2 regions of the Alkalihalobacillus sp. R86527 genome follow, and region 1 is predicted to be linked to the other one. Evidence: a T-box and tRNA genes for the amino acid it is inferred to sense, from the RefSeq annotation. Region 1 holds a T-box; the other holds one or more tRNA genes.
The links. The T-box of region 1 lies ahead of pheS (phenylalanine--tRNA ligase subunit alpha). A T-box ahead of a tRNA ligase gene usually reads a tRNA of that ligase, here a tRNA-Phe.

Region 1 (16,115 bases):
ACAACTTCCTCTTGAGGAAGAAGCGGATGTCGACCCTTTCGTATTTCAAAGGCACCTTCATCGTTCATCGTAGGTTTCGTTGCTCTCAATTCATTCGCGTAAAGGGCTCTAGCAAATATAAAATCGATTTCTGCGAGCATTTCAACATTATGTCTTAGAGTTTCTGCTGATTCAGCCACTTTGGCAGTCAACTCTGTAAGTATGCGCTCAATTTCTTGCTTTTCTTTTACTTTTACCTCTTTGAGTTGGTTATTAATAGAAACGACAGATTGAGGCTCAATGAAAAGAGTAGCGCCTGAAGAAGATTGATCATGAACCATTCCTCCAAACGAGCTTCTGTACTCCTGTTTCACCGGAATTACATATCGTTCATTTCTAATCGTTACCAGTGCATCAGACAACATTTTTCTTGTGCTTGAAGAACGGATTAAACTTTCCAACTTTTCTCTTACTCTCGATTCATAACTTCTTAACTGCGTGCGGAGACGCCTTAAGGCATCACTTGCAGAATCAAGCAAGTCGCCATCTTGGTCAACACAAGCATTAATTTCACGCTCAAGCTCTGTCTCACTCATGATCTGGCTTACTAGACCACCTAATAGAGGAAGCTCTATTCCATCCTCAATCATGTTTTCTAAGAAGGTCTTAAATCTTTTTCCTCCATAGATCGTACTCGAAATATCCAATAATTCTGATGGATTCAGAACTCCACCAATTTCAGCTCTCTTCAAACTCGGGCGAATATCTCTAATTCCACCAAGGGGAGCTTGGCCACGTAGGCGAAGGACGGTTCGCCCTTCATCCGTTTCATTTAGGTGACCGTTCACCTCTTCTAGATTATAGAATGGAACTAGCTGTTCGGTCTTTTGCTTCCCTAGAGAAGAGGATACATGCTTCCCAAGCCTCTCTTTAACTTTCTCAAATTCAAGCAGTCGCAACACTCTACTGTTCAATGGTCCGTTCCTCCTACGAAGCAGAAATTTATTTATGACGGTCGAAAAATGCTTCCAGTTCATCTACCGTAAATGTATTTATTACACTTTCTTTTCGTAACCAGCCTCTTCTTCCTGCTGATACGCCAATTTCCATATGTTCGAGCATATCCATGTGATGCGCATCGGTATTGATCATTATTTTAACATCTTCTTCCTGTGCTTTTCTCAGCCATGTTGCTGCTAAATCTAGACGGTTCGGATTTGCATTCAATTCAAGAGCCGTATTTGTTTCTTTAGCAAGAGCAATTAGCTTCTCATGGTTAAGCGCATACCCTTTTCTTCTTCCTAGTATTCTTCCTGAAGGATGTGCGATCAAATCTACATGATGACTTCTTAATGCTGTTTCAAGTCTAGCCATAATCGTTTCTTCGTCTTGATTAAATGAAGAATGAATCGAAGCGATGACGAAGTCCATCTTTTCTAAAAGGTCATCATCATAATCTAGTGTGCCATCAGGGAGGATGTCCATCTCTACTCCTGCAAAGATTTTGAAATTGCTCCACTTCTTATTCAATCGGTCTATCTCAAGTCGTTGCTGACGTAATCGATCTGGCGTCAAACCATTTGCAACTTTAAGAAACTCTGAGTGATCTGTAATCGCGATGTAAGAATACCCTTTCTCTCTTGCTCTCTCGGCCATTTCTTCTATTGTATAAGCACCATCACTCCATGTAGAGTGCATATGAAGGTCGCCCTTAATATCACTCAAAGTGACAAGTTGACTTTCAGATTCCTCTGCTGCTTCAATTTCACCACTATCTTCACGTATTTCTGGTGGAATAAACGCCAACCCAAAATGTTGATAAAATTCTTTTTCATTTTCAAACGTTAATACTTCACCTGTTTCAATAGATTCAACACCATATTCACTTATTTTCTCGCCCTTTAACTTTGCAATTTGACGCATCTTAACATTGTGGTCTTTTGAACCTGTGAAATGATGGAGAGTTGAAGCGAATTCTTCTGGTTTAACGAGTCTAAAATCAACTGAAACTGAAAATTCATCATCCATTTCCAAAGTGATTTTCGTATCTCCCTGTACTACGATTTTCGAAACGCCTTCTAAGGAAACGAGTGCATCGGAAACATCTGCTGTTTTGGTCGTAGCGATAATAAAATCAAGATCTTTAATCGTTTCTCGAACCCTTCTAAGGCTTCCTGCTCTTGCAAATCGCTCTATTCCATCTATCTTTTCTAGCTGCTTTTCAATTTTTTCTGCAAGAGGTAACATATAAGCGATCGATAACCTTTCTGGTCTCTTTCCTGCTTCATCAATCGCTGCTAAAATCTTCTCTTCACTCTTCTTCCCGAACCCAGGCAATTCTTGTATTTTCTCCTGTTTACATGCCTCTTCTAGGGTTTTCATATCGACAACACCAAGTTCATGATAAAGCTTAGCAATTTTCTTGCCACCTAGCCCTGGTAATTTAAGAAGTGGCACTAAACCTTCTGGCACTTCTTTCTTTAACGATTCTAGGGTTTCGGATTCTCCATTTGCTATGATTTCATTAATAACTGCTGCTGTCCCTTTACCAATTCCATTAAGCTCAGCAGGATCACTGATCTGATCCATACTTCGATCATCCGTTTCAAGAGCTCGAGCGGCTTTTCTAAATGCAGATATTTTAAATGGATTTTCACCCTTTAATTCCATATACACAGCTATTTCTTCAAGGTAGTTAATAACATTCTTTTTATTCACTTCGATCTCACCCTTCATAAGGAATCGTCAATTAAAGGTTTTTTCCTATCTTATTCTATCACAAACAAATAACCCTTCATGGTGAAGGGTTATGCGACGTGTGTACTCCATAAATCTTTTATTTGTTCTGTTAGCACTGGTGTATGCTTTACAATACTCTCGGCAATCACCGAATCGGATATCGCTGTCTGAACAGTTTCATTCGGGAACAGAGCTGCTAGAAAAAGGAAGAGAAAAACGACGATATAGACCTCCACAAATCCGAGCAATCCCCCTAACCAACCATTCACTGTTTTTAATATAGGAAGTTCTGCTAAGAAATCCAGCATCGATCCAATGATCTGCATAATAATTTTGGTTGCAAAGAACAATAGTGCGAAAGCTATACCGCTGTAATATGTAGCTTCCAGATTTATTGCATCGAATACCATTGCTGAAGCAGAAGCTTCTCCACCTAATGAAGGATATGGTATCCAAAGCTTTAAATGAGGTGCAAGATCACGGAAATATGCATACGCAACGATAAACGATACAATAAAGCCAGTTAGGTGGACCACTTGCAAGATTAACCCTCTTCGCAAGCCAACTATAAATCCACTAACTAGTATAATCAAAAGAATTAGATCAACCATCTTACGTTATTCCTCTTCTCTAAGTTTTTTCTTCAGTTCTTCAAGTTCCTTTTTGATCATCACATATTCGTTAACTATATTTACTGCAGTCAATACTGCTAGCCGTTTCGTATCGAGATAGGGATTCATGCCCTTTATTTCACGCATTTTCTCATCGACTATAGTAGAGACTTCTTGAATATGTTGATGACTTTTATCGCCAACTATTTTATATTGTTCACCATAGATTTCCACGGTAGTGCGAACTTTTTCATGACTATCTGTCACCCAATAAGCCTCCTATCATGAGAAAGAATCCTAACTTGTATCATATCACGAAAGTATGTTGTTGAAAAATATATTGGACAATTCTTGTTGTAGGTACAGTCTGCTATAATAGGTTGCAGTATAGCTAACTAAGGGAGTTTTATTATGTCACAGGTAGTAATAACTGTATCACCATCCATTATGACGGAAATGAGAAATAATTACAACAGCAGGTTAAGCGATAAACAACCGCCAGGAAGCGTTTTTGTAGCCAAATTACCTTCCTGTACTATTACAGCATACCGTTCAGGTAAAGTTCTGTTTCAAGGGTCTGGCGCTGAAACAGAAGCGAAACCCTGGCAACCAGGCGCAGTCACCCCTTCTCCCAAGAAGAAATCAAGTAAGAAAGTCGGCGATCACCAATTCGCCCCACCGCCCACTATTTCAACATTATCAGCGATCGGTAGTGATGAAGTAGGCACCGGAGATTTCTTCGGACCTATGACCGTGGTGGCTGCATTTGTCGATGCGAAGCAAATGCCGCTATTAAAAGAGTTAGGCGTAAGAGACTCAAAAGGGATGAAAGACCCTGAGATTATTGAAATAGCAAAAAACTTAATCAAAACAATTCCATATAGTCTACTTGTTCTCCCGAATGAGAAATATAATTCTATGCAACAAAAAGGAATGAACCAGGGGAAAATGAAAGCTTTACTGCATAATCAGGCCATTCAAAATGTGCAGAAAAAAGTACCTTCATATGACGCGATTCTCATCGATCAATTTGCTAAACCAGAGATATACTTCAACTACTTAAAAGGCCAGCCTACAATTGTTAAGGACTCGGTATATTTTGCAACAAAAGCCGAAGAACTTCATCTAGCGGTTGCGGCAGCATCGATCATCGCAAGGTACTCCTTCGTAATGGAAATGAATCGCCTTGGCAAAGAAAACAAGGTAGAACTGCCAAAAGGAGCTGGTCCAATCGTTGATCAAGCTGCGGCAAAATTAATTCAAAAGCATGGAGAAGATGTTTTAAATAAAGTTGCAAAAGTGCATTTCGCTAATAGTAAGAAAGCAAAAGACCTTGCTGAGAAAGCTAACAAACGGCGATAACTAAGAAAGCTGGCGCGTAATGCCAGCTTTTTTGCATTTATCCCCCTCTTTCCTACCATGGTCAATTTCACAGTACTAACAGGAGTATTCGTAAATATAATAGCGTTAGTGTGAAAAGAATGGGGGAGAAACAAGATGGGGATTACGTTTATTAAATTAGCTGTTATTTACCTTTTTATTGGATTAAGCATTGGCATATCTATGGAGATGGCACACGACCATTCCTTATCCGGTTTGCATGCACATATTAACCTTGTTGGCTGGGTATCAATGGCTATATTTGGACTGATTTATCACCATTTTGACATCTCTGATAACCTTTTCGCTAAACTTCATTTCTGGTTATATAACCTATCTCTTCCTGTTTTTATGCTTGGGCTTGGATTCTTACTATACGGAAACGATTCATTGATTCTTCTCGTAATCATAGGAAGTTTTGTGTTGTATATATCAGTCATTTTGTTTGCAATCAATGTACTATCAAATATCAAACCAACTTCAAAAAAATAAAACCTATCAAGGACTTCAGTCTTTCTAAATCCTTTTCTCTGAGAGTAGTGGTGGATTTCCGCTCCAAACGCTCGCTTTCCGCGAGGCGGATAGTATTCGTACACCTACGGCATAGGGAGAACAAAACCATTAACTTCTCTACAATCAAAAATCCCGCATTTCTGCGGGATTTTTGATTTAGCTACGTAACGCTGCTCCAAACTGTTCTTCTACAGCTTGTAGTACGCGACCATGTGCATTCTTCACTTCTTCTTCAGTTAATGTTTGTTCAGGATTGTAATATCGTAACGAGAAGGCAAGCGACTTCTTACCATCTTCTAGATGCTCTCCTTGATAAACATCGAAGAGGTTAATATCAACGAGCTTATCTCCGCCTACTTCTTTAATCACGCGCTTAACTTCCGCTGCTTCAAGTGTTTCATCTACCACCAACGCTACATCTCGTGTAACTGAAGGGAAACGAGGGAGCTTTGCGTATTTCAGGTGAGCTACGTTAGCCTTAAGCACCTTTTCAAGGTTAAGTTCAAACACATACGTTTCTGGTAAATCTAGCTCTTTTTCTACTTCTGGATGTAGCTGACCAATATAACCGATCGATTCACCATCAAGTTGAATTGCTGCTGTTCTTCCTGGGTGTAGCTTAGGCTCTTCGGCACGAACAAACGTTAAGCGATCTTCTAAACCAAGATCCTCAGCTATCTCTTCTACAATACCTTTGATCACAAAGAAATCAGCTGGTTTCTTTTCTTTTTGCCATGGGTGCTCTTGCCATAATCCTGTCATTACTCCTGCAAGATGCTCCTGTTCATCAGGAAGATCAGATCCAGAAGGTAGGAATACTGAAGCTGTTTCATAAAAAGCAAGGTTCTCAAGCTGACGATTAATATTGTATTGTGCAGCTTCAAGAAGATGAGGAAGTAAACTTGTACGAAGTTCACTACGTTCTTCACTCATCGGCATTGCAAGACGAATGGCTTCAGATGACTCATCTGAGAAGAACACACGCTTTGCAGGAGAAGTCAATGAATACGTCACAGCTTGATAAAGCCCAGCTCCTTCAAGTAAGCGCCTAACGCGGCGTCGTTTTAATTGAAAGTCAGTTAATTGACCTGGCGTGCTTTCTGTAATAGGAAGCGTAGCAGGAACATTATCATATCCATAAAGACGACCAACTTCCTCAATCAAGTCTTCTGTAATCGTAATATCCGGACGTCTTGGAGGAACCTGTACAGTAAACGTTCCGCCGAAGTTTTTATAAGAAAACTGCAGACGATCAAAGATTGCTGCAACGTCGGATTCGGAAATCTCAGTTCCAAGCACTTGATTGATTCTAGAAACTTCTACAGTCACATCTTTCGCTTCAACGTGACGAGCGCCCTGTTCAGAAACGCCTCTTAAGACAGTTCCACCCGCAAGTTCTTGCATGAGCTGTGCTGCTCTTTCACTTGCTGGTAATACGCGATTGCGATCGATTCCCTTCTCGAACCGCGCACTAGAATCACTTCGTAGCCCAAGATCTTTTGATGATTGACGAACGAGCTTACTATTAAAATAAGCTGCCTCAAGCAATACAGTGGTGGTATCCTGTTGAACCTCTGAATCAGCTCCACCCATAACACCTGCAACCGCAACTGGGTTCGTTCCGTTTGTAATAACAAGATGGTCACTTGAAAGCGTGCGCTCTGTATCATCGAGCGTTACTATTTTTTCTCCTTGATTAGCTCGCCTGACAACCACTTCTTTTGAGCCAAAACGGTCAAAGTCGAATGCATGTAATGGCTGACCATATTCAAGAAGTACGAAATTCGTTATGTCTACCACATTGTTAATCGGGCGTATACCAGCAGAGACAAGTCTGTTTGCAAGCCACTGTGGAGAAGGCTTTACAGTAATGTCTTTTATCATAGTAGCGCCATAATATGGGGTATCTTCTTCGTTTTCAACTCGAACTGATACATAGTCTTCAGCATTCTCTTCAGAACGAACAAGCTCTGGGGAAGGTAGAGAGATCGGACGATTTAAGACAGCACCAACCTCATAAGCTACGCCAATCATATTCATAGCATCTGCACGGTTTGGAGTAAGACCAAGTTCAAGAACGTTGTCATTCAAATTCAAGTATTCTAATGCATCTTCACCAGGGGTAACCTCATCACTAAATACAAAGATTCCTTCAGCATATTCCTTCTGAACAAGTTTGGATTCGATTCCAAGTTCTTGTAGAGAGCAAATCATTCCATGAGAAGGTTCTCCACGAAGTTTTGCCTTTTTGATCTTAAAGTTACCAGGAAGTACTGCTCCAACCTTTGCAACAGCTACATACTGTCCTTTAGCTATGTTAGCTGCACCACAAATAATTTGTACGGGTTCATCTTCCCCTATGTCTACTTTACATACAGAAAGTTTGTCTGCATCTGGATGCCCGACGCATTCAAGCACGTGCCCAATGACTACGCCTTTGATCCCTTTGTTCAAACTCTCTACTGTTTCGACTTCAATACCGCCTTTAGTAATCAGTTCTGCTAATTCATCAGCTGAATACCCTTCAAGGTCTACATACTGACTTAGCCAGTTCAATGATACGAGCATGATTTCTCCTCCTTACGCTTATATATGGTTAAATTGCTTAATAAATCTACTGTCATTTGTATAGAAATGGCGAATATCATCGATGCCATATTTAAGCATTGCAATTCTTTCAGGTCCCATTCCAAATGCAAAACCGGTCACTTTCTCAGGGTCAAAACCAGACATACGAAGCACATTTGGATGTACCATTCCACCGCCTAGTATTTCGATCCAGCCTGTTCCTTTACAAACAGAGCAACCACTTCCTCCACAGTTAAAGCATGAAATGTCCATTTCCACGGAAGGTTCAGTAAATGGGAAGAAACTTGGACGTAGACGAATTTCTCTTTCTTCTCCAAACATCTTTTTAGCAAAGGATTGAAGTACACCTTTCAGGTCACTCATGCGCACATCTTCGCCAACCATAAGTCCTTCGATCTGCATGAATTGGTGTGAATGCGTAGCATCGTCTGTATCTCTACGATAAACTTTTCCTGGAACGATGATCTTAACAGGACCTTCGCCATTCAGCTTTTCCATCGTTCTTGCCTGCATTGGAGACGTGTGAGTACGAAGTAACGTTTCTTCTGTCACATAGAAGGAATCTTGCATATCGCGTGCTGGATGATCTTTAGGTAAATTTAACGCTTCGAAATTATAATAATCTGTTTCAACTTCAGGGCCTTCAGCTATTGAGAAGCCCATCCCAAGGAAAAGATCTTCAATTTCTTCAATCACTCTTGTTAAAGGATGATGATTCCCTTTCTTAACAGGTCGACCTGGTAACGTAATATCGATCGTCTCTTTTTTTAACTTTTCTTCAACTGCTGCTTTTTCCATCACCTGTGTTTTCTCATCTAGCTTTTCTGAGATTGCAGCACGAATATCGTTTGCTAATTGTCCCATTTTCGGACGTTCTTCAGCAGAAAGTTTCCCCATGCCTCTCAAAATTTCTGTTATTGGACCTTTTTTACCCAGGTATGCGACACGAATGTCTTGCAATTCTTTCATAGAGGAAGCTGCTTCGATTTGAGTTAGTGCTTCTTCCTTTAGTGTTTGTAACCGTTCTTGCATAACTTTTTACCTCCGTTTCAATGTTTGTTCTTCTTAGCCACTAAGGTAGTGTAAAAACAATATCTTATAAATGCTCGACCCCATCCTTCGGGTTTTAAGGAAATAAAAAAATCCTCACCCCACTGGAAAGGGGCGAAGATTTGAGTTCGCGGTACCACCCTAATTCACTGATATGTAACATCAGCCTTGGTAAACGATAACGGTTCGTAACCGGTCCGCTCTTGGTTATCAAGCGGCAACTCCAGAGTGAATTCAAAAGCGTTCCTATAGAAATGCTTTCAGTCAAGGCATTTCTTCCCTGCATAGGAAGAGGCAGTTTACTACTCTCTATCATAGTTTTTTATATAATGAAGTTCTTTATAATTATAGAAAAAAAACGCAAAGTCTGCAAGCCTGATTATGACGGTAACAATCCATACATCAAGATTCCAGCTGCAACAGCAACATTTAATGACTCTGCTCCACCGTAAATGGGGATATATACGTTCTCATGTGCGAGTTCTTGAAGATCTTTCGAAACACCGTTCGCTTCATTTCCCATAATGATTGCGTAGTGCTCAGGACCTTGAAGCTGATTATACGGTGTACCTCCACTTACTTCAGTTGCATAAATGGAAAGCCCTGCGTGATTAAAGCCTTGTACTGCTTCTTGCAGATCAACTTTTTTGATTGGTATATGAAAAAGTGATCCTTGGGTAGAACGTAAAACCTTGCTGTTATAAAGATCGACCGTTCCATTTCCAAGCAAAACACCATCGTATCCAGCACTATGAGCAGTCCGTATTATCGTTCCAAGATTACCTGGGTCTTGAATGGCATCTAACAGAATAAATTTGCCTTTATCCGCTATAACTGATTCAGTCATTTCACATACAGCAATAATACCTTGCGGCGTTTCAGTCGCTGTTATTTCCTTCATCACTTTCTCAGTAACAGTATAGACTGTTGGTTGATTATTAAACAAATCAACTTCAAAGTCCGTACCTTCCGATAAAATGATTTCCTTCACAAGTGCGTTTGCTTTTGCTGCCTCTTCAACAATATGAGGTCCTTCAATTAGAAACGCAGAAGCTTTCTCTCGCCCTTTTTTTGTCTGGAGTTTCTTCCAGTCTTTCACTTTTTGGTTTTTAACAGATTCAATAAGCATAGTGCTCTCCTTCATTTTTCAATGATTCCATTATAGACGCATCAACAAGAAGTTTCCAATACAATTCATGAAAAATGACTCTTTCGTTCATACTAAGGTTGCTTGGTTTCCAAGCGAATGAGAAAGGTGAGGTGGAAAGCATGGACCTTAACTTAAGAAAAGCCATCCTTGCTAACGTATCTGGTAACGATGAGGATCAGATAGAGGCGACGATTCTCGATGCGATGCAAAGCGGAGAAGAAAAAATGTTACCAGGTCTTGGTGTCCTTTTCGAAATTCTTTGGAAAGAAGCACCAGAAGAAGAGCGTCAGCAAATGCTCACTTATATGGCTCAAGGCGTACAATAAGCAAAATCCGGTGGCAAATGCCACCGGATTTTGTGTTTGAAAAGCGGAAGGAACCGTTTAGGTCCGACAAGCGCTGGAACCTTTCAATTTGAACACGCTTTTTGTGTTCAGGTTGAAAGGTGAAGCGATCGAGGACCTGGTTCCTGCAGCTAGACATTGAAAGGCGGAAGGGGGCCGTTTAAATCCGCAGGGCGTTGGAGCCCTTGCGAATGAGACGATTTGTGTCTCAATCGCAAGGGTGAAACGACCGGAGGATTTGGCCCACTGCAGCTAGACATCGAAAGGCGGAAGGAACCGGTTAGGTCCGAAAGGCGCTGGAGGCTTTTCAAATGAACACGTTCTTTGTGTTCATTTGAAAAGCTGAAGCGACCCGAGGACCTGGTTCCTGGAGCTAGACATCGCCTCAGAGCAGAGATGGGCTTTCGTTTTTCTCTTTGTCCAGCTGCGTTTCGCAGACACTACGCCATTTCGCTCTCACAAATGAACACAAAAAACGTGTTCTTTTGTGAGCGCTCCAATGACTTCGTGTCTAAACGCGAAACTTCGCTTTTCTTTTGTCCAGCTACGACTCGCAGAAACTACGATATTTCACTCTTTCAACAGAACACAAAAAGCGTGTTCTATTTCAAGAGTTCCAATATCTCCGTTTCTAAACGCTCGTCTTCGCTTTTCTTAGTTAAACGTAATTTCCTTAACTTTCTCATCATCCATTTTCTTAATAACTTCTACGATTAGGTTAACTGCGTTTTCGAAGTCGTCACGGTGCAGGATGGCTGCGTGTGTGTGGATGTAGCGTGTTGCGATTGTGATGGAAAGTGCTGGTACACCGTTTGCTGTTAGGTGAATCTTACCTGAATCTGTTCCACCACCTGCAATCGCGTCGAATTGGTAAGGGATGTTATTTTCGTCAGCTGTATCTGTAACGAAGTCACGTAACCCTTTGTGACTAACCATTGATGCATCGTACATAATGATTTGAGGTCCTTTACCCATTTTGGATTGAGCGTCTTTATCTGATACCCCTGGAGTATCTCCAGCAATACCTACATCGACAGCAAAGCCGATATCCGGTTTAATCATGTTTGCAGCAGTCGTTGCTCCGCGAAGACCGACTTCTTCTTGTACCGTTCCTACACCATATACTGTGTTAGGATGGTCTTCTCCTTGTAGTTTGCGAAGAACTTCAATTGCGATCGCACAGCCAATACGGTTGTCCCACGCTTTAGCCATTAGCATTTTCTCATTGTTCATGACAGTGAATTCGCAAACAGGAACTACCGAATCACCTGGCTTTACTCCCCATTCCATCGCTTCTTCTCTACTTGATGCGCCAATATCGATAAACATGTCTTTCTTGTCGATCGATTTCTTGCGCTGCTCGGCAGGAAGAATATGAGGAGGCTTTGAACCGATGACTCCCATAATATTTCCTTTTCTTGTCATAACGTTAACACGCTGTGCAAGCATTACTTGCTCCCACCAGCCACCAACTGTTTGGAACCACAAGAAACCTTTGTCATCAATGCGAGTTACCATGAAGCCAATTTCATCAAGGTGACCAGCTACCATGATTTTAGGTCCTTGCGCACTTCCTTTTTTCATAGCGATCAAACTGCCAAGATTATCAGTCATCATTTCATCAGCAAGTGGTTCAATGTACTTTCTCATAACGTCACGAGGTTCGCGTTCGTTACCTGGCACACCATTTGCATCCGTTAATTCTTTAAGCATCTGTAATGTTTCATCTAGCTTCGTCATATGTAGTTCCTCCTTAATATGTATACATTCACTGTTCATTATAACGTTTTTGGAAATGTTACACAATTGAGAACGTTTTTACATCTAATACCCTTGATTTTGTCTTTGATGGTTTATTTCGTTCTTCTTTAAGTATGCACGTTCGATTGCATCGATGTTAAGATCGATTGCTATCGCAAGTTGCAAATATTTCTCTAGCAATACATGAAATGATTCTACATTCTGATTTTCCCTAAGAATGTCGATTGCATGGTATACTTCTTGGAACGCTATAACTGGCGATTGACTAACGTCCTTTTGCTCATATGACGAGACTTCTGAGATACCAAGTTCAAGACCTAACGATAGGATAAAGTGAATACCATCTACATATTCTTCTAGAATGATTTCTTTTGGAGCAGGGGATTTAGTACTCCAAAACTTAAAGCACCTTGTTTCATTAGCTAGCTCCCCCACTTCGACCTGTAGAGCAAGAAGTTTTCTACTAAAGAGATCGCTAGTATGAAGATGATGCTCATCTAAGATTCGATCATCTAATGTTTTTTGAAGTTCAAGTAAGCGTTCAAAGTTCAAGTTTATCGTCCTCTCCATATAATAATAATAGTTTTTTTGAAACCTTTCTTAATCATAAACGTAAATAGTAATGAAGCATAGTGAAAACGAGGTGCTGCCAAATGATTATTGTTCTGTTTCGTTTAGTTATTCTTGCTGCAATGGTACTTATTGCGTATTCAGTAATCCGTTTTTTTGCTGATCCAAAAAGGAAACTTGAAAAAGCCCACGATCATAAACAGTATTATTTCTTAGATGACACGACTAACGCAAGAAAGAACTTTCTAGTCACGTACAAAGGTGCTTTATTCGAAGGTGAGAAATACCTTGGTACAACAGATAACTCCTTTGACATCATTACCATTTCAGTGAGCGTAAAAAATGCCTCTGAACTATATTTGCTCGAAAAAGAAGATTTTTATTTCCTTGAAAAAGAAATGGACCTGCGGTATCCATGTGCTGAAATTAAATGGAAGAGTCCAGTAAAAGAATTTCTTCGTCATCGAGAAAACTCATAGTAAAAAAACGTTCTCGCCACTAGTGGCAAGGACGTTTTTTTATCTTACTGGCTGAAAAAATTCCTCCCACTTCATAATCCACTCTCTTCTTCTTAATAAATGAAATAAGATCGCTAATCCTAGCATTAATAAAACAATTAACTGAGGTTCAAGCCCTCTGATGGCCGTTCCAAAAAAAGAATAAAGTAACGCAAGCGGTATATTAGTAAGAAAAGATGATTTTAAATACCCCTGAAAATCCTTCGAAACTTCGATTAGACAAAGTGAAATAAAATGAAAATGCACAAAAGGTACTAATCGTAAAATTGCTATTTGACCAACCGACATCGGCATTCGTTTTTTCATCCATTTTTTCTTTATTTTAGTTATTTTTTTAAACAAAAATGGAGAGCGCTTGATAACGAAGTAAAAAGCGATACTTACGACCGTGATCCCGATTACAGAATATATCGTTCCATACACCGCGCCAAACATGACGCCTCCTGCCATGCAAATCACACTTACTGGCACAAATATAAACTGTCGTAGAAAATGAAGAACAATAAAATAAAGCGGGGCATAGACTCCACTGTTCGAAACAACTTCAACGAGAGGCAGGACAAGCTCATTCATGATGTTCCCCCCTTCTCCTTTACTTTTATGACATGAGACGAGCAGTTATGTCAAAACCCGCGGTAAGCTATTGGAATATTTCTTAGTCATACGTAGACAAAGTCGGGAAAAGGAGACAACTGGAATGGATAAGCTTGTCACCACTATGATCACTTTTTGGTATGACAATGGGAGACATCTTATCTATGCCGCCGTAAGTGTTGGTCTATCTCTCATCGTCATGTTGGCTAAACTGATGTACTAAATACAAATATTACGCTATTATAGTTGCTCGCAGAACAGAATCACGAAATAGTTATATTTTGGGAATTATGATTTCTACTCCTATGTTTTCAAAACACTACCCTAAATAATAAAAACCTACGAAGGATGCTATATTTAAAAGAATTGCAAAAGGTAACCCATAAACAAACGTAGCGTGCTTTGTTTTGTGTTTGAAACGCTTCATACCAACGTAACCGCCTATGGCCCCTCCTACAAGAAAAGATGTCCATAACGTTCTTTCCGATATTCTCGATTTACGCTTTTTTGCCTTTCTTTTATCTACTCCCATCATTATGTAACTACATACATTCATAAGTAGGATGTATAGTATTAATAGATTCATCAATTTTATCTCCTCACATAAAAAGCCATCCTCACATGATGAGGATGGCTTTTCTACTTACTTCAAGTTTTCTTTTGCTTTAGATGCAAGTTGTGCGAATGCTTTTTCATCGCTAATTGCAAGCTCAGCAAGCATTTTACGGTTAATGTCGATACCAGCTGTCTTAAGACCGAACATTAGACGGCTGTAAGAAAGACCGTTCATGCGAGCAGCAGCATTAATACGAGTGATCCAAAGCTTACGGAAGTCGCGCTTTTTCTGACGACGGTCACGATAAGCGTACATGTTTGATTTCATAACTTGCTGATTAGCAACTTTGAAAAGCAAAGACTTAGATCCGAAATATCCTTTTGCAAGTTTTAACGTTCTTTTACGTCTGCGACGTGTTACGTAGCCACCTTTTACTCTTGGCATACTAAACCCCTCCTAATTGTGTATCAATGTATGATTTTAAACGATTACTTTTTGTTGTAGATTAGCGCTTTGATACGCTTGAAGTCACCAGCAGACACAAGAGAAGCTTTACGAAGCTTACGCTTCTGCTTTTGAGTCTTATTACCGAACATGTGGCTAGTGAAAGCACGGCTGCGCTTAAGTTTACCTGATCCAGTTTTCTTAAAACGCTTTGAAGCTCCACTGTGAGATTTCATTTTTGGCATGAGTGAGTTCCTCCTTAAAGAATTACTTTTCGCTGATTGGTGCTAAGATAAGGAACATGCTGCGCCCTTCCATTTTTGGTTTGGACTCAACAGTTGCGATATCTTTGCAATCTTCTGCAAGGCGCTCAAGCACCTTTTTACCGATATCAGAGTGTGTGATCATACGACCGCGGAAACGGATCGATGCCTTCACTTTGTCGCCTTTATCAAGAAACTTACGAGCATTACGAAGTTTCGTATTGAAGTCATGTTCCTCGATATTCGGGCTTAAGCGAACTTCTTTAACGGTAATAATCTTTTGTTTCTTACGCGCTTCTTTTTCCTTTTTTTGCTGCTCATAGCGAAACTTTCCGTAGTCCATAATACGACATACTGGAGGTTTTGCGGTTGGAGCAACCATAACCAGATCAAGATTTGCGTTTCGAGCCATATCTAATGCCTCATTTTTTGATTTCACACCAATTTGGTTTCCGTCTGCACCAACGAGACGTACTTCCCGGGCACGGATGCCCTCATTGACGTTCATGTCTCTACTAATAATCAGCCACCTCCATGGTTAATTGTTCGATGTGATCATCTAACAAGATGTCCTTAAATTATCTATTCGGTTCAAAGCATAAAAAAAAGCGTCGGCGCATACGACACCCACACATTCTCTACATAGTACATAAACAATGGTACCTGCAAACTACCGTAATGGCGTCAATCAGGTGAGAAGCGGGCGCTTCTGCTTGCTTTGTTTCCCGATATTTAATTACCTAAGACAGTATACCATGCTGTTTCAAACTATGTCAAGGCGACATGAAAGAATTCATTTGAAGCGCACTTGATTATCATATCTGATTTTCCTGACGCTGACAAGGGTTTTTTGAAAATTGATATTGTCTAAGGGAATTACCAGATGACTATCCTAGCATAACATAAAAAAGCCGGCAAGAAGCCGACTTTTATAATTATTTTTTATCTTTGATTTCTTTTTCTATATTCGAAGTGAATTCGCTAAGGGCAACTGTTTCAGAATCCTGCTGTCCATAACGGCGAACATTAACCGCTTCAGCTTCGACTTCTTTAT
Region 2 (16,115 bases), 1.0 Mb from region 1:
AACATGGTTGTTCATTCGTTTAGCCAAAACAGCTTTGAATCACATCTTTGCCATTCGTTTGAAAAGCCCACTTCGATTGTCAGAGCGAAGAGAAACGACTCTTATTCGCTTGATCGAGAATGTCTTGACGTACGTCACTTACTTTGTAGCACTCGTCATGATCTTGAGCGAATTTGAGGTTGATGTTCGCACATTGATTGCAGGTGCTGGTGTTGTCGGTCTTGCAGTAGGTTTTGGAGCTCAAAACCTCGTAAGAGATGTGATTACAGGGTTCTTCATTATTTTCGAGAAACAATTTTCCGTTGGTGATTATGTTCGTATCACGGGGATTGAAGGGTTTGTGGAAGAAATCGGTCTTCGAGTTACCAAGATTAAAAGCTGGACAGGAGAACTGCATATCATCCCGAATGGAAACATAAGCCAGGTTACAAACTTTTCTATACACAATAGTATCGCAGTAGTCGATGTAAGTATTGCTTATGAGGAACAGATTCATGAAGCAGAAGAAATCATTATTGAATTATTGGACGAGCTTTATGACCAATTTGAAGCGATGATCGTTAAGCCTGAGTACCTGGGTGTGCAGACACTAGGCGCTTCAGACGTTGTTCTTCGGATTATTTCTGAAACACGACCGATGGAACATTGGGGTATAGGAAGAGAAGTTCGAAAAGCGGTTAAGCAGCGTCTTGACGAAAAAGGAATCGAAATACCGTTCCCTCGTCTCGTTATGTATCAGCGGGATGAACAAGCAGAGGTTCAAGAAAAAGTATAGAAGGGATGGAGCATTGTGAATGAGAAAGAATTTGAGCTGAACGATGTAGTCGAAATGAAGAAATCCCATCCATGTGGTGAAAATAAATGGAAAATTATTCGCATGGGTGCAGATATTCGGATTAAGTGTCTCGGCTGTAATCATAGTGTGATGTTACCACGCAGAGAATTTTCTAGAAAAATAAAAAAAGTACTAGAACGTGCTGATTCTTGACCGTTAATGAGACGGTCTTTTTTTGTGCGAACAAGTGAGCAAAGCTTGTGTTTTCCCCTTTGAATCTCTATAATTGGAAAAGGTATGTCTCTAGTTTATTCGTTAAAAAGTAATGTCAAAAACAGCGCTATAAGCTGTTTTTACTGTTATAAAAAAATAGATGCCAAACGGCTGATTTATTGAAGGAGTGACCGAGATGGCTTTAACCACCGGTATTGTCGGACTTCCGAACGTTGGGAAGTCAACATTGTTTAATGCAATCACACAAGCAGGAGCAGAATCTGCTAACTATCCATTCTGTACAATCGATCCTAACGTTGGAATCGTTGAAGTACCAGATGAGCGTCTTCAAAAGCTAACTGAGCTCGTAAACCCTAAGAAGACCGTCCCTACTGCTTTTGAATTTACTGATATCGCAGGTATCGTAAAAGGTGCAAGTAAGGGTGAAGGTCTTGGGAACAAGTTCCTATCCCATATTCGTCAGGTAGACGCAATTTCTCAAGTCGTTCGTTGTTTCGATGATGAGAACATCACTCATGTATCAGGTAAGGTAGATCCAATTTCTGATATTGAAACCATTAACCTTGAGCTCGTCCTTGCTGATTTGGAAACAGTCGATAAACGCATTGGCAGAGTTGAAAAGATGGCTAAACAGAAAGACAAAGAGGCCCTAGCTGAATATAACGTCTTGAAGAAGATTAAAGAAGCACTAGAAGATGAAAAATCAGCTCGCAGCATCGAGCTAACGGAAGAAGAAGAGAAGATCGTATATGGTCTACACCTTCTTACGAAAAAGCCTGTCCTCTATGTAGCAAACGTAGATGAAGATGATTTGCTCGATCCAGCCGATAACGAACACGTTGCACAAGTGCGTGAATACGCAGCAAAAGAAGGCGCTGAGGTAATCGTAGTGTGCGCGAAAATCGAATCTGAGCTCGCTGAGCTAGACGGTGAAGAGAAAGATGCGTTTCTAGAAGATATCGGCATAGCTGAACCAGGTCTTAACAAGCTGATCAGAGCATCATACGACCTACTTGGTCTCGCTACTTATTTTACAGCGGGTGAGCAAGAAGTGCGTGCTTGGACCTTCCGTCTTGGAATGAAAGCTCCTCAAGCAGCTGGTATCATTCATACTGATTTCGAGCGTGGATTTATCCGTGCTGAAATCGTTGCGTATAACGATCTCGTCGAAGCAGGTACGATGGCAGCAGCGAAAGAAAAAGGAAAAGTACGACTAGAAGGAAAAGAATATATCGTAAAAGACGGAGACGTCATTCACTTCCGTTTCAACGTATAATGAATAAAACCTTGCTAAAATAGGTGCATTTTGATATAATCTAAAGCTGTGAGTAATTATCTTTGTATACTTACTCCTTGCTCTTATCATTATAAGAGCCGTTAGACCAAAAGGAGGTGAACGGAATGCGTAACTACGAAATTATGTACATTATCCGTCCAAACATCGAAGAGGATGCACAGAAAGCTCTTGTTGAGCGTTTCAACGGAATCCTTACTGATAATGGTGCGGAAATTAATGAAGTCAAGCAAATGGGCAAAAAACGTCTTGCTTACGAAATCAACGATTTCAACAGCGGTATCTACATTGTCCTTGACATTAACAGTAACACTGAAGCGATTGAAGAATTCAGCCGTTTGATGAAAATCAACGACGATGTTCTTCGTTTCATGACGCTTAACCTTGAAGAAGCTAAAAAGTAATTGTTTGATAAATAGGAGGGGTTCTGATGCTGAATCGCGTCGTATTAGTTGGGCGTTTAACAAAAGACCCTGAATTGCGTTATACCCCGAGTGGCGTAGCGGTTGCGAACTTCACTCTTGCAGTGAATCGCCCGTTTACTAACCAACAGGGAGACCGTGAAGCAGATTTCATCAACATTGTTGTATGGCGCAGACAGGCAGAAAACGCAGCCAATTTCTTGAAAAAAGGCAGCCTTGCTGGTGTAGATGGACGAGTTCAAACTCGTTCTTACGATAATAGCCAGGGACAGCGTGTGTTTGTGACAGAAGTAATGGCTGAAAGTGTCCAATTTCTCGAGCCTAAAGGTGCAAGCCAAGGCGGCGGAGGCGGCAACTACGGTGGCGGCTCTCCAAACAGAGATAGCGGCGGTTACGGAAATCAGAACCAAGATCGCAACAACAATCGTGATCAATCCAATTTTGGAGATGATCCGTTTGCGAGCGATGGCAAGCCGATTGATATTTCGGATGATGACTTGCCGTTCTAATAATCCCTGTTTCGAGCGGTGAATACAGAGAAAACAAATTTAAAAGCAAAGGAGGTACTAACCATGGCAAGACCAGGTGGACGTAGAGGTCGTCGTAAAAAGGTTTGTTTCTTCACAGTTAACAAAATCACTTACATCGACTATAAAGATACAGATCTTCTTAAGCGTTTCGTATCTGAGCGTGGAAAGATTCTTCCACGTCGTGTAACAGGTACTAGCGCAAAATATCAGCGTCAATTGACTCGTGCGGTTAAGCGTGCTCGTCAAATGGCACTACTCCCTTACGTTGTAGGAGAGTAAGTTGATTAAGGAAGGGACAGCAGGATTTGATCTTGCTGTCTTTTTTCTTTATATTGGAAAAGCAAGGTGGTTTAACTTTATACAGAAAAAGGTATATATTCCTTACAATTGACTGTAAGGAGGATGTATCATCATTATGATGAAAACCACTAAACTAAAAGTACATAAACAGCATAGTATGAATGCGCTCATCTCTTTTGTGAAACAAGCAAAGTCATTCGGTAGCCATGTTACGCTTTATCATGATGGCCATAGCGTAAATGGTAAAAGTCTAACTAGCGTCATTGCGTTCAATTTGATGGTGAATGAGGCTGATCCAATCTTATTGATTGCAGAAGGTCCAGATGCAGAGGAGGCAACTGCGAAGTTGAGTGAATTGCTGAAAAGCGAACCGGAGAGTGCTGCAGACCAACCACTATCTTTCATGTAGTTGATCAGGCTGTTGTGGAAACAGCTTTTTTTATATGTTAGTTTATTTATAAATGCAAAATTTGCTGTTACGGGCAGAAATTCTTACAATATAGTAAGGGGATTTCGACCCGTTTTTTATTAGATATAAGGTAGGTCAAAAAACTTGAAAAATCAAACCGTAAAGCAATTAGTGGAAGGTGCTGCTCTGGCAGCTGTTTTTGCTGTATTATTTCTCATCACAACGTTTGTACCAATTCTAGGGTCCATAACTTTTTGGGTCTTACCTATTCCGTTTATACTAATAGTTGTTCGAAATGGTATCGGTAGCGGATTTGTTATGTGGGGAGTTTCGACTGTTCTTGGTTTAATTATTGCAGGATTTCCATCCCTTATCGCGTCCTTTCCATTCGGAGTTGGAGGATTAACAGCAGGATATCTTTATGCGAAGCGTAAGTCTGCACTGGCTGTTTTAATTGGTAGTGGAATCACTTACGTTATCACCATGTTAATTCTCTTTATCGGAAGTATCGTACTAATAGGTGAGAACCCGATCGATATGTCGATCACGATGCTAAATCAGTCCATCTCACAAGCCGAATCAATTACCGAGGCATTGGGGCAAGATACTAAACAGTTCGATCAATTGTTTGAACAGATTGAGGTTATTCGATATCTGGTTCCTACAGTGCTTGTTATTTTGGGAGTCATGATGGCTTTGATTTCGCAGCTCATTTCAATCCCTGTTCTAAAGAGGGTAGGCGGATTTCAACCTCCAGTGTTTAAACCGATTCGAGAATGGGCATTTCCTAAGAGTTTTTTATGGTATTATTTAGTTGTTACCATTCTAATGATGGTCGGTTTAGAAGAAGGTTCTGCTGCTTATGTAGCTTCTATTAATGTATATTCTGTATTGAATGCGTTAATATTCGTGCAAGGACTAGCAGTCATATACTTTTACAGCCATAAAAAAGGTTGGCCTATCGCTGTGCCGATACTTTTAACATTTCTTGGCTTCGCACTAACGTCACTTGTTGTTATCATTGGAATAATTGATTTAGGTTTTGAACTGCGAAGGAGAATGAAATCATAGGTAGGAGCTGAAAATATGCCAAAGTTTTTAACGAAACGGTGGCATGGTTATCATGTGGTAGCCTTGTTCGTCATTTCCATCCTTTTTATCGGCATTATTACTTATTACAACTGGATACTTGGAATTGGAAGCGTACTTGTCACAACGCTCCTTATTTATACAGCTATACGAGCTGAATCGAATTTTCAGGACGATTTACGGGACTATGTCTCCACACTTTCACATCGGGTGAAAAAAGTGGGAGATGAGGCATTAATGGAGATGCCAATCGGTATATTGTTGTATGATGAGGATTATCACATCGAATGGACGAATCCTTATATGCCAACAGTAACCAAGCAGGAACAGCTGATTGGTCTTTCGTTAAATGAGATTTCTGAAAAAATCATTCCGTTTCTGAAATCAGAAGCAGAGGATGAAATCTTAACCATTAATGAGCGAATGTATAAGACGTACTTCAAACAAGAAGAACGCCTTCTGTATTTCTTTGATGTGACTGAAAAGATTGATATTAAGCGAAAATACAATGAAGAAAAAACGGTAGTAGGTATTATATACCTTGATAATTACGAAGAGGTCACGCAAGGGTTAGGCGATCAGGTACGTAGTAATTTGAATAGTGCTGTTACGTCTATTCTTAACAAATGGGCGGATGAACATGGCGTATTTCTCAAACGTAGTTCTTCAGAAAAGTTTTTTGCAGTACTTAACCAAAAAATACTTCAAGAACTTGAAAAAAATAAGTTCTCCATTCTTGATGAAGTTCGTGACGTGACGTCAAAAGAAAACATTCATATTACGTTGAGTATAGGGATCGGTAGTGGTCATAGTACCCTCACAGAGCTTGGACAGCTCGCACAATCTAGCTTAGACTTAGCACTTGGACGTGGTGGTGATCAGGTAGCGATTAAGCAAACGAGCGGCAAGGTTAAGTTCTATGGCGGGAAAACGAACCCGATTGAGAAAAGAACAAGGGTTAGAGCGCGTGTTATTTCTCACGCACTTCGAGAACTTGTATTAGATAGTGACCAAGTTATTATCATGGGGCACAAAAATCCTGATATGGACTCGATCGGTGCATCGATTGGTATTTTGAAAGTAGCACAGGCGAATGGTAAAGAAGGAAACATCGTATTTGATCAAAATCAAAAAACGAGTGGTGTATCAAGGTTAATTGAGGAAGTCGAACAAAATGAGCAACTTTGGGCTCGTTTTCAAGATCCTGAAGAAGCTCTTGAGAAAGCTACATCAAACACACTTCTTGTTGTTGTCGATACTCATAAACCGTCATTAGTAATGGAAGAAAAGCTGCTTCAAAAGCTTGATCGTGTCGTTGTAATCGATCATCATAGACGTGGAGAGGAATTCATAGAAGATCCAGTTCTTGTTTATATGGAGCCATACGCGTCATCCACAGCTGAACTTGTGACTGAACTCTTTGAATATCAGCCTAAGCGTCTCAAAATGGACATCTTAGAAGCGACAGCATTATTAGCTGGCATAATCGTAGATACAAAGAGCTTCACGCTTAGAACCGGCTCGAGAACGTTTGATGCAGCTTCCTACTTAAGAGCGCATGGTGCCGATACTGTTCTTGTACAAGAATTCCTTCGCGAGGATATTGCACAATATATCCGTCGAGCCCGCATTATAGAAAAAGCCAATATATATCGTAACGGCATTGCTATAGCGCTGGGTGAGAACGATAAAACATATGATCAAGTAATGATTGCCCAGGCGGCAGACACCCTACTATCGATGAGTGGTGTTATTGCTTCCTTTGTCATTTCAAAACGAGATGATGGGAAAATCAGCATTAGCGCAAGATCTCTTGGCGATGTGAACGTGCAGATTATTATGGAAGGTCTAGAAGGCGGAGGGCATTTAACGAATGCCGCCACACAACTAGACGTCAATACAATAGAAGAAGCAGAAAGTATGCTTAAAGAAGTCATAGATGACTATCTAGAAGGGGGAGACGAAGAGTCATGAAAGTAATTTTCTTAGAAGATGTAAAAGGTAAAGGTAAAAAAGGTGAAGTTAAGAATGTAGCAGATGGGTATGCTCGGAATCACCTTCTAAAGAATAATCTAGCTGTGGAAGCAAATAATGCAAATATGAAACAACTGAAAGCGAAGCAACGCAGCGATGAAAAGAAAGCACAGGAAGAATTAGAGAAAGCGAAGGAACTTAAAGGTACGATCGAAAGCCTTGAGGTGGAAATTTCAACAAAATCTGGTGAAGATGGTCGCCTATTCGGATCGATCACAAGCAAGAACATTGCTGAAGAGCTTAAGAACCATGACATTAAAGTTGATAAAAGAAAAATCGAACTTGATGAACCAATCCGTTCACTTGGTTACACAAATGTACCCATTAAATTGCATCAAGATGTGACAGCCAAAGTTAAAGTACATGTCGTTGAGCAATAATAGGTGTTAACGGGTGGAAAAAGCGAAATGCTCAGGGGGAAAACAACATGAGTGATTTATTTGCTGATCGTACGCCACCTCAAAATATAGAAGCAGAACAGGCCGTTATAGGGGCGGTGTTTTTAGAGACTGATGCGCTAACTACTGCAACTGAAGTCCTCCAATCGGAGGACTTTTATCGGGCGGCGCATCAGAAGATCTTTTCTGTCATGATCGAGCTTTCCGAGAAAGGTGAGCCTGTCGATCTTGTAACGGTGACCTCTGAACTTCAAGATCGATCACTCCTTGAGGAAATTGGCGGAGTTTCATATTTAAGTGATCTAGCTAATTCGGTGCCTACTGCTGCAAACGTTGAATACTATTCAAAGATTGTAGAAGAGAAATCGATTTTAAGACGTTTGATCAGAGCTGCAACCGATATCGCTTCGGACGGTTATGCGAAAGAGAATAAAATAGAGAACCTATTGTCTGAAGCAGAAAAATCAATAATGGAAGTATCGCAACGTAAAAACACTGGTGCTTTTATTTCCATTAAAGATGTTCTAGTCGATGCATACGATAATATTGAAATGCTACAGAACAACACTGGAGATATTACAGGTATCCCTACAGGGTTCTCAGAACTTGATCGGATGACGGCAGGATTCCAGCGTAATGACTTGATTATAGTAGCTGCACGTCCTTCTGTAGGTAAGACGGCTTTTGCATTGAATATCGCTCAGAACGTGGCAACGAAAACAGATGAAAATGTTGCGATCTTTAGCCTTGAGATGGGTGCAGAACAACTAGTCATGCGTATGCTTTGTGCAGAAGGTAATATTGATGCACAACGTCTACGTACTGGTGCACTAACAGGAGATGACTGGCAGAAGCTTACGATGGCTATGGGGAGTTTATCTAATGCAGGTATCTATATTGATGATACACCTGGTATTCGAGTCGGAGATATTCGAGCTAAATGTAGACGTTTAAAGCAAGAAAAAGGGCTTGGCATGATCTTGATCGATTATATGCAGTTGATCAGAGGGGATGGCTCTACTGAAAACCGTCAACAGGAAGTATCTGAGATATCTCGTTCACTAAAAGGAATTGCGAGGGAACTTGAAGTTCCTTTAATTTCACTATCTCAGCTTTCACGTGGAGTAGAATCCAGGCAGGATAAGCGTCCTATGATGTCTGATATACGTGAATCAGGAAGTATCGAGCAGGATGCGGATATCGTTGCATTCTTATATCGAGACGATTATTATGATAAAGAATCAGAGAATAAGAATATTATTGAAATCATTATCGCGAAACAGCGTAATGGACCAGTTGGAACGGTAGAGCTTGCTTTCGTGAAGGAATATAATAAATTCGTAAACCTAGAGAGACGTCATGATGAGAGTGATATCCCTCCAGGTGCGTAATAAGTCCCAATGCGGGGCTTTTTCTTTTGCATGTATGTGATGAAAAATGGGTAAATTAACCCTAATAACGAACATAAAAAGACTGAATGAGTAAATTGTTCGGTTTTGTTGACTTAATTAACATGAATTGGTACACTTACTCTGGGTTTTTTAAAAAAGAGCATGCTTCAACGAGCGAATTCGAATGAAGCATCTGGAGGTGCTGAAATGCCATCAGTAGTAGTCGTAGGAACACAGTGGGGCGATGAAGGTAAAGGAAAGATTACCGATTACCTTTCTGAAAATGCAGAAGTTGTTGCTCGCTATCAAGGCGGGAACAATGCTGGACATACAATTGTATTCAACGATACGAAATACAAGCTTCACTTGATTCCATCAGGTATTTTTTATGATGATAAAATTTGTGTGATTGGTAATGGAATGGTTATTGACCCGAAGGCGATCGTAGAAGAACTTGCATACTTACATGAACGTAACGTTAGTACTGCCAACCTTCGCATTAGTAATCGTGCGCACGTCATTCTTCCATATCACTTAAGATTAGATGCAGTTGAAGAAGAATCTAAAGGTGCGAATAAAATTGGTACGACTAAAAAAGGGATAGGACCTGCTTACATGGATAAAGCCGCACGTGTCGGAATCCGTATCTGTGACCTTCTCGATAAAGAAGTGTTTGAAGAAAAGCTTGAACGTAATCTTGCAGATAAGAACCGTCTTCTTGAGCGCATGTATGAAGCTGAAGGCTTCAAAAAGGAAGATATTCTTGAGGAATATTATGAATATGGACAACAGATTAAAAAGTACGTCGTGGATACATCCGTTGTCTTAAATGATGCTATTGATGAAGGACGCCGCGTTCTTTTTGAAGGTGCTCAAGGCGTAATGCTTGATATCGACCAGGGTACTTATCCATATGTAACGTCATCTAACCCAATTGCAGGTGGAGTAGCAATCGGTTCTGGTGTTGGCCCTAGTAAGATTAATCATGTTGTAGGGGTTTCTAAAGCTTACACGACTCGTGTAGGAGATGGCCCTTTCCCAACGGAACTTCATGATGAAACTGGAGACAAAATCCGTGAAGTAGGTAACGAATATGGGACTACTACAGGACGCCCTCGCCGTGTTGGTTGGTTCGATAGCGTTGTTGTGCGTCATGCTCGTCGAGTTAGTGGGATTACCGATCTCTCTCTTAACTCCATCGATGTATTGACTGGTATCGAAAACCTCAAAATTTGTACTGCATATAAGTACAAAGGTGAAGTAATCGATGAATTTCCAGCAAGCTTGAAAGTCCTTGCGGAATGTGAGCCAGTATATGAAGAGATGCCTGGTTGGACTGAAGATATTACTGGTGTGAAAGATCTCGGAGAACTTCCTCCAAACGCACGACACTATATTGAACGTGTATCCCAGCTTACTGGTATACCGTTGTCTGTTTTCTCTGTTGGACCAGATCGTAATCAAACAAATATGGTACGTGGCGTATTTGCGTAACAAGCTGCTGGCAGTTAACACTGCCAGCTTTTTTTGATATATCTTCCCATAAAACAACAGCGCAGTTTGCTTTTATATGATAAGATTAATACTGTTATAATTTTCTATATTTTATGAGGTGGGCTTAATGAATCGGGATAAAAGGCAAGTCTTTCGTCACCAACTTTCTGTACCTCTTGTAGCTAGAATGAGAGTAATAGAAGCGGGTGACCAACCTGATAGTAAAGAATTTAATCATAAAATTTACATACATGACATCGGCCTTGAAGGTATCGGCTTCTCTACTGATCCTGAGTTATCGAAGCATACGGACTTAGAATTTGAGCTGAAATTGAACGAAACATTATTTCAAGTATCTGGCGAAGTCCTTTGGTTAAAGGCAAACAACCCTAATGATCCTAACACCAGGGCTAGTAATAGTTACGGAGTAAAATTCTATCTCAAAACGGAAAAACAATACTCACTTGTCTTTCAGGAAGTGAATCGCTTTGCTATTAAGCGTCATAAGCGAAAACAAGAAATACGCCAAATGATGAGAGAAAAGCTAAGAAAAAAAGGTGAGACAAGGTAACAGTTCTACCTGTTATCTTCTCTTTTATTATTTTTATTTGAAGAATCCTTGCTTTTTTCATAAACCAGTGATAAGATAACACTTGTCGTCATTAAAGAACACTTTAATGAGCCATTAGCTCAGTTGGTAGAGCATCTGACTTTTAATCAGAGGGTCGAAGGTTCGAGTCCTTCATGGCTCACCATTTTCTTTCCGCAGAGATACATACTGGCAGAGAAAGCAACGTTGTCATTTATATCGTCGCGGGGTGGAGCAACGAGCGTAACTTCCATGAATCAACAACGAGTTGTTTCGACGGATACGCATCGAAGCATAACCTTGTAGAGGAAGAAACAGTGCACAGCATATAGAAGCAGGTGCAGCATCATTTTCATTCATATCGTCGCGGGGTGGAGCAGTTCGGTAGCTCGTCGGGCTCATAACCCGAAGGTCGCAGGTTCAAATCCTGCCCCCGCAACCAAAATTTTAACTACGTCGATTAATCTTCCGTGTTAAAATTTTATCGTAGTCCCTTTAGGGACAACCTAAAAACTTCACAAATAGCTTACACATATCAAACGTAAGTGAACAATGGTTTTTAAACAAAACTGGTCCCGTGGTGTAGCGGTTAACATGCCTGCCTGTCACGCAGGAGATCGCGGGTTCGATTCCCGTCGGGACCGCCATTTTAATTTAAACGGCTCTGTAGCTCAGTCGGTAGAGCAACGAGCAAAGCATCACCGAATATCCGACGAGTTGTCCCGACACAGCAAGCTGCGAAGCATTGCTGGAAGAGGAAGGGACAGTGGTCTTACACAGCACAAGCTGATGGACATCACAATAAACATGGCTCTGTAGCTCAGTCGGTAGAGCAACGAGCAAAGCATCATCGAATATCCGACGAGTTGTCCCGACACAGCAAGCTACGAAGCATTGCTAGAAGAGGAAGGGACAGTGGTCTTACCCAGCAAAAGCTGATGGACATCACAATAAACATGGCTCTGTAGCTCAGTCGGTAGAGCAGTGGACTGAAAATCCACGTGTCGGCGGTTCGATTCCGTCCGGAGCCACCATTTCTTACTATTAATACGACTATATACAAGCCTGTCTCCATGGAGATAGGTTTTTTTATGTTCAGCCAATGCCGAAATTTATAGCATTCTTACCAAGGAATACCACTATCATGACGAATAGACTACATTTATGTTACAAAATGGGGAGTAATACCCTATTGACTTTATATGTGTGTTAGAGTTCAAACCGTGAGTAAATTTATAAGCGTAAGCAAATCGCAGGAGGAAACATTATGGCAACATCAAAGCTAGTAAAACGATTGTGTCAATCCGTAGCTCTGTTCTCGTTAATAAGTGTAAGCATGATTATTGGTATCCAGCCAGCAAGTGCTACTGTATATAATATGATGAAACCTGTCTATCACGTATACATAGATGGTACTAATGTAGGAACGATCGATGATAAAGAACTTTTTACTAAAAAAATAGATAAGATGAAAGAAAAAAGACAAACAGACGATTTAACCTTAATGGTGAAAAATGATCTTGAAATCGTTCCAAAACGATTGTTTCAGCCTTCATATGATAATGAAGAAACGCTTGATAAGGTCGATGATGAACTGACTTTTGTCGCTAAGGGATTTGATCTGTCATTTAACGAGGAGTCAGTAGGAGTTTTCCCTAGTGAATCAAAAGCTAAACAAGCGCTTTGGGTATACGCCAAACCGTTTTTATCTGAAGAAAAGGTAAAAGAAATTGAGAAGAAAGTTGAGGAAGATGAGAAGAAACATCCGGCTGACTTCTTAGACCTTTCTACTCCTTTCTCGATTGATGAAGTTGAGACAAAGAAAGAGAATGTATTAACTGAAAAAGAAGGCGTTACTCGAATTGAGGACGGCTACATGAAGGAAGTAGAGAAAGAAGTAGATGAGGATAAAACGCTTGCTGACTTTGCTGAAGAATTTGATATGGATGAGTCAGAGGTTAGAGAACTTAATAATCTCTCCAAAAAAGATAAGATTGCTGACCTTGAAAAGGTGAAAGTGCTCGAAAAGCAAATCGTAAAGGTGCTTGAAACAGAAGAAGTGATCAAAGATGAAGAAATTGATTTTGAAACAGAAACAACCAAAAGTGATTCAATTTTAAAAGGTGAGAAGAAAGTTACCCAATCTGGTGAAAAAGGTGAGAAAAAGGTAACGTATAGCATTTCTAGAGAAAACGGTGAGGTTACAAAGAAAGACATCGTCAAAGAGGAAGTCACGAAAGAGCCGGTTAAAAAGAAAGTCACAATTGGCACTAAAGTAATTCCTTCAAAAGGTACAGGAACCTTCGCATGGCCAACTGTCGGTGGTTCGATTACAAGTAAGCAAGGAGAGCGTTGGGGTTCCTTCCATAAAGGAATCGATATAGCAGGCGTCTCCGATCGAACGATTAAGACAGTAGATAATGGTAAAGTTACTGCAGCAGGTAAACGTAGTGGTTATGGTAATCAAATTACGATTAACCATAATAACGGAATGAAAACGACGTATTCTCATCTCTCTTCCATTTCTGTCTCTGTAGGAGACACAGTACAGAAAGGTGACAAGATTGGTGTGATGGGAACTACGGGCAAATCTACCGGAATCCATCTTCATCTAGAAGTTTACAAAAACGGTAACCTTCAGAATCCAATGAAATACCTTTAATGAGAAAAACCTTCAGTTTACGCTGAAGGTTTTCAGTTTGTAAAGCAACCCGAAATATTGTGCTCCCTATGCCGTAGGAGTTTGAATACCGCTTGCTTTCCTGTGGACGAACGCCCGAGCCTCCTCGCGGACAAAAAGCCCGTCCACTCCGGGGTCTCGAACGCCCGTTTTCCACGGGAGTCAAGCGGTATTCCCTCCTACTAATTAGTAGTTAATACAAGTTAACCTTACCGACCATCGTCATAAAGTAGACGTCATCCATTTTTTTCACTAGCCTGCTTTATATTGAAGTTAGATTTAGTAATTAAATTAATCACGCAATAAAGTTGATTGGAGCGGAAGAATGCCCGCCCCGCGGAAAGCGAGCATCCTGGAGCGGAAATCTCCACCATACTATTGGATAGTACTGTTTTTCCTAAACTGTCTCGACAGTCTGAAAATCTTCAGCTCTTACTGGAGGTTTTCTTTTTACATGTGCCGCATTAGGGTAGATGATAAATAAAATAGTTATAATATGATAGAATAGACGAAATAAGACATGACTTTTACTTGAAAATACATAAATCTGTATTACTAAAAAGGAGCGTTCATAATGGACAAGAAAATTCTTGTTGTAGACGATGAAAAACCCATTGCTGATATACTTCAGTTCAACCTTGAGAAGGAAGGCTTTACTGTTGTATGCGCTTACGATGGAGATGAAGCAATTGCAAAAGTGGAAGAAGAAAATCCTGATATGATTCTCCTTGATATTATGCTACCTCAGCGTGATGGGATGGAAGTATGCCGAGAAGTGAGAAAGAAATACGAAATGCCGATTATCATGCTTACAGCAAAAGACTCTGAAATTGATAAAGTACTTGGACTTGAGCTTGGAGCAGATGATTATGTTACGAAACCATTTAGCACGAGAGAGTTAATTGCAAGGGTGAAAGCGAATTTAAGACGTCGTCAGCAAGAACCTGAGAAAGAATCATCAACGAACTCATTGATTAATGTTGGTGCTTTGACGATTCATCCAGATGCTTACTTAGTAACAAAGCGAGAAGAGTCAATCGAATTAACACATAGAGAATTCGAATTGCTACACTACCTCTCTAAGCATATCGGACAGGTTATGACGCGTGAGCATCTTTTACAAACGGTATGGGGCTATGATTATTTTGGTGATGTAAGAACGGTCGATGTAACAGTGCGTAGACTTCGAGAAAAGGTAGAAGATAACCCGAGCCATCCTTCATGGATTATTACAAGACGTGGGGTTGGTTACTATATGCGTGAGCCAGAACAGGAGTAGTTAGATATAAATGGGGAAAGTTGGTTTTTTTAAGTCCATTCATTTTAAGTTTGCAATCGTATATGTTCTCCTTATTCTTATCGCAATTCAATTTATATCGGTGTATTTCAACGATAAGCTTGAGGAACAATTTGAGCAAAACTATATGAACTCTGTTAGAGATCGCGCACAACTGCTCGCTGAAAATGTTTCTAGTCAAATAAACAGTAAGAGTGATGAAGAAAGCAATTCAATATCCAATTTAATAGCGAATTTTAATCAAAAAGAAATACGCCAAATTTATGTTATCAATTCACTTGGACAGATCGTAGGGTCACTATATGATGACGAATTAGTTGGATCCCGATCGACGAATAAATATGTAAACAGTGCTCTAAACGGAATTGATGATGATGCAATATTAGTTGATGAAGATGGAGAGCGTTTTTTTGTATATAGTGCGGCAGTTGAAGGGGATACAAATTCGACTGTAGGTGCAGTTTACATCCAAGCTGATATGGAGCATGTATTTAAGCAAGCGAACGAGGTAAATAAATTACTAGCGCAATCCGCGCTTATAGCTCTAGTATTAACAGGCTTATTAGGAATTGTGATTTCTCGTACGATAACCAGACCGATCTCAGATATGCGTAAGCAAGCGCTTGTTATGGCGCGTGGGGATTTCACACGGAAGGTAAAAGTATATGGGGAAGATGAAATCGGCCAACTTGCGCTAGCCTTTAATGATTTAACAAGAAGGTTACAGGAGGCTAATGCGATTACTGAAGGTGAACGGCGTAAGCTAACGTCAGTTCTTGCATATATGACAGATGGCGTTATCGCTACAGATCGTGAAGGAATGATCATCCTTATGAATGATCGAGCCGAAGAGATGATGGATGTTTCGCGTGAAACAGCTCTAGGTACGCCTTTGAATAAAATCCTCCAATATGCTGAAGAGAAAACCTGGGATGATCTCTACAATGGTCCAGATTCAGTCATTCTTGATTTAAGTAACGACCATCAAACATTTATCATTCGTGTGAACTTTTCCATCATTCATAAAGAAGATGGGCCTATTAATGGTTTGATTGCCGTTCTACACGATATTACAGAGCAAGAGCAGCTAGAGCAAGAACGGAGAGAATTTGTCGTGAACGTCTCTCATGAGCTTCGTACGCCTCTTACAACGATGAGAAGCTACCTTGAAGCTCTTCA

Region 2: it encodes a tRNA-Phe, which carries the amino acid that the T-box ahead of pheS (phenylalanine--tRNA ligase subunit alpha) is inferred to sense. The anticodon was not compared.

Annotation. Positions count from the first base shown of each region.
Region 1 covers NZ_JAXHBW010000001.1:1,218,009-1,234,123, reverse strand. The annotation lists gene SJY16_RS06225 (endonuclease MutS2) at 1-953, opposite strand, end outside; gene polX (DNA polymerase/3'-5' exonuclease PolX) at 982-2,697, opposite strand; gene SJY16_RS06215 (CvpA family protein) at 2,787-3,329, opposite strand; gene zapA (cell division protein ZapA) at 3,336-3,596, opposite strand; gene rnhC (ribonuclease HIII) at 3,741-4,691, shown strand; gene SJY16_RS06200 (cytochrome-c oxidase) at 4,827-5,201, shown strand; gene pheT (phenylalanine--tRNA ligase subunit beta) at 5,379-7,790, opposite strand; gene pheS (phenylalanine--tRNA ligase subunit alpha) at 7,809-8,843, opposite strand; T-box leader at 8,969-9,186, opposite strand; gene SJY16_RS06185 (TrmH family RNA methyltransferase) at 9,241-9,990, opposite strand; gene sspI (small acid-soluble spore protein SspI) at 10,131-10,337, shown strand; gene SJY16_RS06175 (M42 family metallopeptidase) at 11,010-12,095, opposite strand; gene SJY16_RS06170 (dUTP diphosphatase) at 12,180-12,668, opposite strand; gene SJY16_RS06165 (sigma-w pathway protein ysdB) at 12,770-13,165, shown strand; gene SJY16_RS06160 (TVP38/TMEM64 family protein) at 13,205-13,777, opposite strand; gene SJY16_RS06155 (DUF1294 domain-containing protein) at 14,118-14,384, opposite strand; gene rplT (50S ribosomal protein L20) at 14,442-14,798, opposite strand; gene rpmI (50S ribosomal protein L35) at 14,843-15,043, opposite strand; gene infC (translation initiation factor IF-3) at 15,066-15,569, opposite strand; ribosomal protein L20 leader region at 15,658-15,782, opposite strand; gene thrS (threonine--tRNA ligase) at 15,997-16,115, opposite strand, start outside.
Region 2 covers NZ_JAXHBW010000001.1:192,701-208,815, forward strand. The annotation lists gene SJY16_RS01055 (mechanosensitive ion channel family protein) at 1-775, shown strand, start outside; gene SJY16_RS01060 (DUF951 domain-containing protein) at 791-988, shown strand; gene ychF (redox-regulated ATPase YchF) at 1,185-2,285, shown strand; gene rpsF (30S ribosomal protein S6) at 2,411-2,707, shown strand; gene ssb (single-stranded DNA-binding protein) at 2,734-3,234, shown strand; gene rpsR (30S ribosomal protein S18) at 3,298-3,534, shown strand; gene SJY16_RS01085 (HPr family phosphocarrier protein) at 3,671-3,964, shown strand; gene SJY16_RS01090 (YybS family protein) at 4,109-5,035, shown strand; gene SJY16_RS01095 (DHH family phosphoesterase) at 5,051-7,027, shown strand; gene rplI (50S ribosomal protein L9) at 7,024-7,467, shown strand; gene dnaB (replicative DNA helicase) at 7,515-8,876, shown strand; gene SJY16_RS01110 (adenylosuccinate synthase) at 9,084-10,370, shown strand; gene SJY16_RS01115 (PilZ domain-containing protein) at 10,498-10,941, shown strand; tRNA gene SJY16_RS01120 (tRNA-Lys) at 11,050-11,125, shown strand; tRNA gene SJY16_RS01125 (tRNA-Met) at 11,325-11,401, shown strand; tRNA gene SJY16_RS01130 (tRNA-Asp) at 11,531-11,606, shown strand; tRNA gene SJY16_RS01135 (tRNA-Phe) at 11,918-11,993, shown strand; gene SJY16_RS01140 (peptidoglycan DD-metalloendopeptidase family protein) at 12,227-13,621, shown strand; gene yycF (response regulator YycF) at 14,214-14,918, shown strand; gene walK (cell wall metabolism sensor histidine kinase WalK) at 14,929-16,115, shown strand, end outside.